2 regions of the Vibrio kanaloae genome follow, and region 1 is predicted to be linked to the other one. Evidence: riboswitches for the same ligand, from Rfam matches in the RefSeq annotation. Region 1 holds a riboswitch; the other holds the start of a gene.

What was found. A riboswitch is a leader RNA that binds a small molecule or an ion and turns the genes downstream of it on or off. The one in region 1 is predicted to bind lysine.
Region 2: linked by a shared signal. The riboswitch ahead of OCV24_RS05385 (Na+/H+ antiporter NhaC family protein) and the one ahead of lysC (lysine-sensitive aspartokinase 3) in region 1 are both predicted to bind lysine.

The regions. Positions count from the first base shown of each region.
Region 1 is NZ_AP025497.1:2,785,476-2,788,902, forward strand. Features, by position in the region: gene OCV24_RS12510 (PglL family O-oligosaccharyltransferase) at 1-222, shown strand, start outside; gene OCV24_RS12515 (pyridoxal-phosphate-dependent aminotransferase family protein) at 479-1,624, opposite strand; lysine riboswitch at 1,801-1,978, shown strand; gene lysC (lysine-sensitive aspartokinase 3) at 2,088-3,427, shown strand, end outside.
Region 2 is NZ_AP025497.1:1,126,752-1,130,178, forward strand. Features, by position in the region: gene OCV24_RS05375 (inosine/guanosine kinase) at 1-201, shown strand, start outside; gene OCV24_RS05380 (H-NS family histone-like protein) at 373-783, opposite strand; lysine riboswitch at 1,146-1,323, shown strand; gene OCV24_RS05385 (Na+/H+ antiporter NhaC family protein) at 1,436-3,028, shown strand; His leader region at 3,218-3,353, shown strand; gene hisG (ATP phosphoribosyltransferase) at 3,407-3,427, shown strand, end outside.

The DNA of each region.
Region 1 (3,427 bases):
CTTATTCAGCCTTATATCGATTGGTCGTTAGAAATCATCCAGAGTAAGCCAAGACCGGCTTTCTATAGCAACCTAATTCTGGCGTATCAAGGGATTGGGGAGGAAAGTAAAGCTGAGCAGATTCGTAGCGAAGCAAAGTTCTTATTTCCAAATAGAGATTTCTCAAAGGTACATTATAATAAAATTTCAGAAGCTAAAAATAACATCTCTTCTGCTCAATGATTTCAAAGTACCTAAAACCAATTTCATGGATTGAGGTTTAGGCGACACAAAAAAAGCGCACGTTCTATCGTGCGCTTTTTTAATCCATATAGAGAAAGGTTATTTTAATACCAATCACAGTAAGTAGATGGTCATAAATAGCGTAGGAAAGAGGCTTGAGAACAAGGCAGAAATTTTCGATAAGTAGTTATTCTACAATCAAAATATCTAACGATGTTATCGAGTATTTTAGCAAGCTAGGATGACCAGTTATTTACTACGATTGGTATAAGACATCTTTGAGCGCTTTTAAGCATAAGGCAACGTTCTCTTTTCGAGCACCATAACCCATCAGACCAATACGCCAAGCCTTACCAGCCAATGAACCAAGCCCCGCACCAATCTCAAGATTATATTCTTCCAACAGCTGTGTTCTTACCTTAGCTTCATCAATCCCTTCAGGGAAATAAAGTGTATTAAGTTGCGGCAAGCGGCTCTCTTCATCAACGACGAACTTGAGTCCTAATGCTTCGACACCCTCTTTCAACTCTTGATGCATCGCATGGTGACGAGACCACGCATTATCTAAGCCTTCATTTTTCAATAGTACAAGAGACTCATGTAGCGCATAAAGACTGTTTACAGGTGCAGTATGGTGATAGCTACGCTTCCCTTCGCCACTCCAATAGCCTAATACTAAGCTCTGGTCTAGGAACCAACTTTGTACGGGAGCTTGGCGGGCTTTCATTTTATCAACGGCACGCTGAGAGAAAGTCACCGGAGATAGCCCTGGCACACAAGACAGACACTTTTGGCTACCAGAATAAACCGCATCAAGCTGCCACTCATCAACCAGCAATGGCACACCACCTAGTGATGTCACCGCGTCCACAATTGTGAGTGCATCAAACTGTCGAGCAACCGCAGAAATCGCTTGAGCATCAGATAGCGCTCCGGTTGATGTCTCTGCATGCACAAATGCTACCGCCACCGCCTCTGGATTTTCCGCCAATGCTTGTTCTATCTTGTCGACAGAAACTGGCTTGCCCCACTCGTCGTCAACAAGGATCGCTTCGCCACCACAACGCACCACGTTTTCTCGCATACGCTCACCGAAAACACCGTTACGACAAACAATCACCTTTTCACCGGGCTCAATCAAGTTAACAAAACAGGTTTCCATACCCGCACTGCCCGGTGCAGAAACGGCAATCGTAAATTCATTTTCAGTTTGGAATGCATACTTAAGAAGTTGTTTAAGCTCATCCATCATCGCAATAAACAACGGGTCTAGATGACCAATTGTCGGACGGCTCAAAGCCTGCAGCACTTGCGGCGAGATATCAGAAGGCCCTGGCCCCATTAACGTTCGGTGTGGCGGATAAAAGCTATCGATAGCAGTATTGAGTGTTAAATTAGACATGTACATCCCTTACGTTAATGGTGTGAACATTCCACCCTAAAGCAAATCGATAACCTCAGCAATTAGCCATAAGTATTGAGGTCAAACCACTGTCACATAATTGTTAAAATTATTTTTCAATTACCTCCAGTTACGGATTGACATTGTTATCGCAAACACGTTCAATGAAATGGCTATCTAGCAGAAGAGGAGCACTGCCCAGGCAGATGTTTTGTGGAACCGCATTTCCAATACAAAGCATTTATGGGGAGCAGTGCCGAGATAATAAAAGCATGCCGGACTTTTATTATCGGTTGAGCGGGCTGAATCCCGTCAACTGTCGCCATTTTTATATGGTGAAGAGCTTCTGAGGTTACTATTCTAATAATTCCTCTCTTTTTGCTCTAAATACTCTCTTCGAAAAACATCGGACGTTGGATTACCCAACCGTAATTTTATTTTAGGAAGTCGTGGGAGATATATCGTGAGTGCATCTAATGTAGCTGGTTCTTTTAATGTCGCTAAGTTTGGTGGCACAAGTGTTGCTAACTTTGAAGCAATGAGCCGTTGTGCTGCCATTATTGAAAACAACTCAAATACAAAACTGGTCGTAAGCAGTGCATGCTCTGGCGTGACTAACTTGCTGGTAGAACTCGCAAATGGAGTTCAAGACAAAGCTCGTCGCCAACAATTGATGACGCAATTAGCTGATATCCATAATGCCATTCTTGACCAACTCGCCGACCCAATCAGTATTGAAAAAGATATACACTGCATTCTCGATGATGTTGCAAACGCAGCCGAAGCGGCATCTTTCCAAACGAGTGCCAAGTTAACCGATCACCTTGTTGCGTGTGGTGAATTGATGTCGACACATATCCTTACTCAGATTATCTGCGAACGTGGCACACCAGCGGTTCGCTTTGATATTCGAGAAGTCATGCGCACCAATAATGAATTTGGTAAAGCCGAACCACAACTAGAAGATATTGCAGACTTAGCAAAACAGAAACTGATTCCACTTTGCCAACAACAAGTTGTCGTTACTCAAGGTTTTATCGGTGCTGATAACGAAGGCAATACCACGACTTTAGGTCGCGGTGGCAGTGATTATTCAGCTGCACTCATTGCAGAATCAGTACAAGCGATTGGTTTAGAGATCTGGACTGATGTTCCGGGTATCTACACTACAGACCCTCGTATTGCACCTAAAGCTTCGCCTATCCCGGAGATCAGCTTCAGTGAAGCATCGGAAATGGCAAACTTTGGTGCGAAGATATTACACCCTTCGACTCTGGTTCCTGCACTACGCCATCAAATTCCTGTCTTTGTAGGTTCTTCAAAAGCGCCAGAATTAGGTGGTACATGGATTCGTCAACAGGTGGAAAGCTCTCCTCTATTCAGAGCCCTTGCCCTACGCTGCAACCAAACCATGGTGACGCTCCGTAGCGCTAACATGTTCCATGCTTACGGTTTCCTTGCGAAAGTGTTCGAGATCCTTGCTAAACATAAGATCTCTGTTGATCTGATCACCACATCAGAGATCAGTGTTTCACTGACGTTAGATCAAACTGACACATCAGGTGGTGCTCCTGAATTACCAGAAGCAGCGCGTATTGAGCTTGAAGAACTGTGTTCTGTCGATATTGAGCACGATCTTTGTCTCGTTGCTCTTATTGGTAATAACATGAGTGAAAGCAAAGGCTATGCAAAGCAGGTATTCGGTACTCTTGAAGATTTCAACCTACGTATGATTTGTTACGGAGCAAGCCCTCACAACCTGTGCTTCCTGCTGAATGAGTCAGTGTCTAAACTGGCAATTCA
Region 2 (3,427 bases), 1.5 Mb from region 1:
GCGGCAAATAAATACCATAAAGAAAATGTACCAAATTCGAGTAAGCACCAACATTCATTCTTGACGTACTCTTCTTTCTCACAAGTTTGTAAATATTCAAACCGTGCTAGTTATGAAGTGTTAGTTCAACACTCACCACGTTTATCTCGTGGTCTTCCTGAAAGAGAAGATAGTCTAGAAGAAGCTTACTGGGAAAGATAATACGCTTTACTTATCAAATCCATTTCTAGTGATGAATTTGAAATATAAAAAAAGGCTTCGAAAGAAGCCTTTTTTATTTCTGAATATATTGAAGCCGTAAATAATACTTTGGTCGACTGTAATATTAATTCAATTGCTGAGTGTGTGGTGAGTCACCCATTGAAGGTTTAGCTAGATTGCAAACTCTTCTAGAGATTTACCAGCATCTAGTTGCTCTTGGATAGCTGAAGGCGTACGGCCTTGACCTGTCCAAGTTTTCTCGTTGCCGTTTGCGTCTACGTATTTGTATTTCGCTGGGCGAGGAGCGCGTTTAGCTTTAGTTGTTTTAGATTTTGCTTCACCAGAAAGAGCTGCAATAAGATCGGCAACATCAATTCCGTCTTTTGCAATTTGTTCAGCGATAGCAGAAAGCTTAGCTTCTTGTTCTGCTTTAGCAGCACGTTCTTCAGCTTCAGATTCTTGACGCTCTTGTACAACAATAGTTAGCTTGTCTAGCGCTTCTTCAAGTTGCTCAAGAGTTAATTCACGTGAGAATGCACGAAGGCTGCGGATATTTAATAAAGTTTTTGTTAATTCAGACATGATATTTCCCATCAAGGTAAACCAAATAATCCTGCTAATAATAAACAGAGCACAGGAATAAAACAAATAGTATTTCTAGTAAAGGTTATTTAAATATAAAAGTGAGATGAATAGTTGAAAATGAAGAGATACATTCCTCTATTGAATTTCTAATAATCATTAGAGTATCTAAAAATAGATATGTGACTTGTAGAGCAGCAACCTTATGTTGATTATTTTCTAGTATTACGTTACTAACAAAACCCTATTTTTCTCGGAATGATATGTTGCATTGTTGCTTTTGATGGGTACAATTGCGGCTACCTGATGCGATGCTTCAGTTAATTTATTGTTAAACTCTGGTTTCAATGGTTAATGATGTTATCGCACGTAGAGGTGCAATTATGAAGAGTAGTTATCGTTGGGGTGATGCCAATGAACGAGAATGAAAGGTGTAATTGCCGAAGTAAATTGTATATCTAAGCAATTTGCTGGGGTTGTGCTCAATAGGTACAACACTGCCATAGTCTTAATTTTAAACTATGGAGCGCTACTGTAGGGTTGGGTGAAGTGTTCACTTCCCTTTCGCTTAGTTCAACATGAGCTTGATAAATCGTATCAAGTTTATCTGCAGTAGATCTCTAGCCAAATAAAAAACTGGTTCTTGAAGATCATGAATTTAATAGATTTCGCAACATCACCTTTATCTTTGCTTCCTCCACTTGTGGCTTTAAGTCTTGCTATTGTTACCCGTCGTGTATTGGTTTCTTTGGGGGTTGGTATCGCTATGGGGGCTATTTTACTTGCTGACTATTCAGTAGGGAACGCAGCTAGCTACGTGTTTACCAAAGCTTCAGGAGTTTTCATAGAAGATGGTGGTATTAATACATGGAACATGAGTATTATTGCATTCCTAATTATTCTTGGAATGACAACTGCACTGTTAACACTGTCTGGCGGTACTCGTGCATTCGCCGAGTGGGCTCAATCCCGTGTTAAGAGCAAACGTGGTTCAAAACTACTTGCTGCTTTCCTAGGTGTATTCATCTTTGTTGATGATTACTTCAATAGCTTAGCGGTAGGTGCTATCTCTCGCCCTGTCACAGACCGTTTCTACGTATCGCGCGCTAAGCTTGCTTATATTCTTGATTCTACTGCGGCTCCAATGTGTGTGATCATGCCAGCTTCTAGCTGGGGTGCGTACATCATTACTATTATTGGTGGCATCTTAGTAACACACGGTGTGACAGAGTATTCTGCGCTGGGTGCTTACGTTCGTCTTATTCCAATGAACTTCTATGCGGTATTTGCACTTCTTATGGTGTTTGCCGTTGCATGGTTCGGCTTAGACGTAGGTAAAATGCGTGAACATGAAATTGAAGCATCTCAAGGCCGCGGTTTTGACGGAGACAACGATCAAAAGCAAGCTCACGATCTAAACGAAGAGCTAGATATTAAAGAAAGCGATAATGGTTCTGTATCTGATCTAGTGATGCCAATCGTATCGTTAATTGTAGCGACCGTTGCCGCAATGCTGTACACAGGCGGCCAATCGCTGGCTGCTGATGGCCAAGCATTCAACCTTCTAGGTGCATTCGAAAACACTGATGTAGGTAAGTCTCTTGTTTATGGTGGTATTATTGGCCTGTTGTTTGCGTTAGCAACCGTGTTCAAGCAGAAGCTATCGATGTCTGACATTGCAAGAACGATGTGGATTGGTGCAAGCTCAATGTTTGGCGCTATCTTGATTCTTGTGTTTGCATGGACAATCGGTTCTGTAATCGGCGACATGAAAACAGGTTCGTACTTATCATCTCTAGCGACGGGCAACATCGACTACCACTGGCTACCTGTTATCCTGTTTCTTCTTGCTGGCCTGATGGCATTCTCAACAGGTACCTCTTGGGGTACGTTCGGTATCATGTTACCTATCGCGGGTGATATGTCTGCAGCATCTGATATCGCGCTAATTCTGCCGATGCTCAGTGCGGTTCTGGCTGGTTCTGTATTTGGTGACCATTGTTCTCCAATCTCAGATACAACGATTCTTTCTTCGACAGGGGCTCGTTGTAACCATATTGATCACGTTGCAACTCAGCTTCCTTACGCATTGTCTGTGGCATTCGTGTCGTGTATCGGTTTCATTACCCTAGGTATGACTGCATCGATTGCTATTGCATTTAGCTCTGCATCTCTAGCATTTGTTTCTGTATGTTTTGTATTAGCTTATTTCTCTCGTAGTAAAATGGCGAAGTGCAAAAGCTAATCTGCACTTGATTTAATAATGAAAAGGGAGACTGTCGTTTCCCTTTTTTGTGCCTGCTGAATGAATTTGAAATTTAGTGAAAAAAGTTAAAATTAATAGTTGAAAAAGGATGTCAGCTTAGTTAGTGTGGATACAAGTCAGCAAACAACCTAAGAGCCGATTAAGTATGCGTAAATTAGTAATGAACATTCATCACCATCATCACCCTATCTAGTCTTTCGGGGAGATTTACGTATACCCGGGAGCAAGAATTCTCCCGGAGGTTAAGTCAGAAAATTTAGATTTAAACCCTCGGGACGACAAAGTCTTCCGAGGGTTTTTTAGTTTTAGCGCTTTTAAATAATCAATAAATTCAAATATTTGCACAGGGATACAGCAATGCAGACACAACGCCTAAGA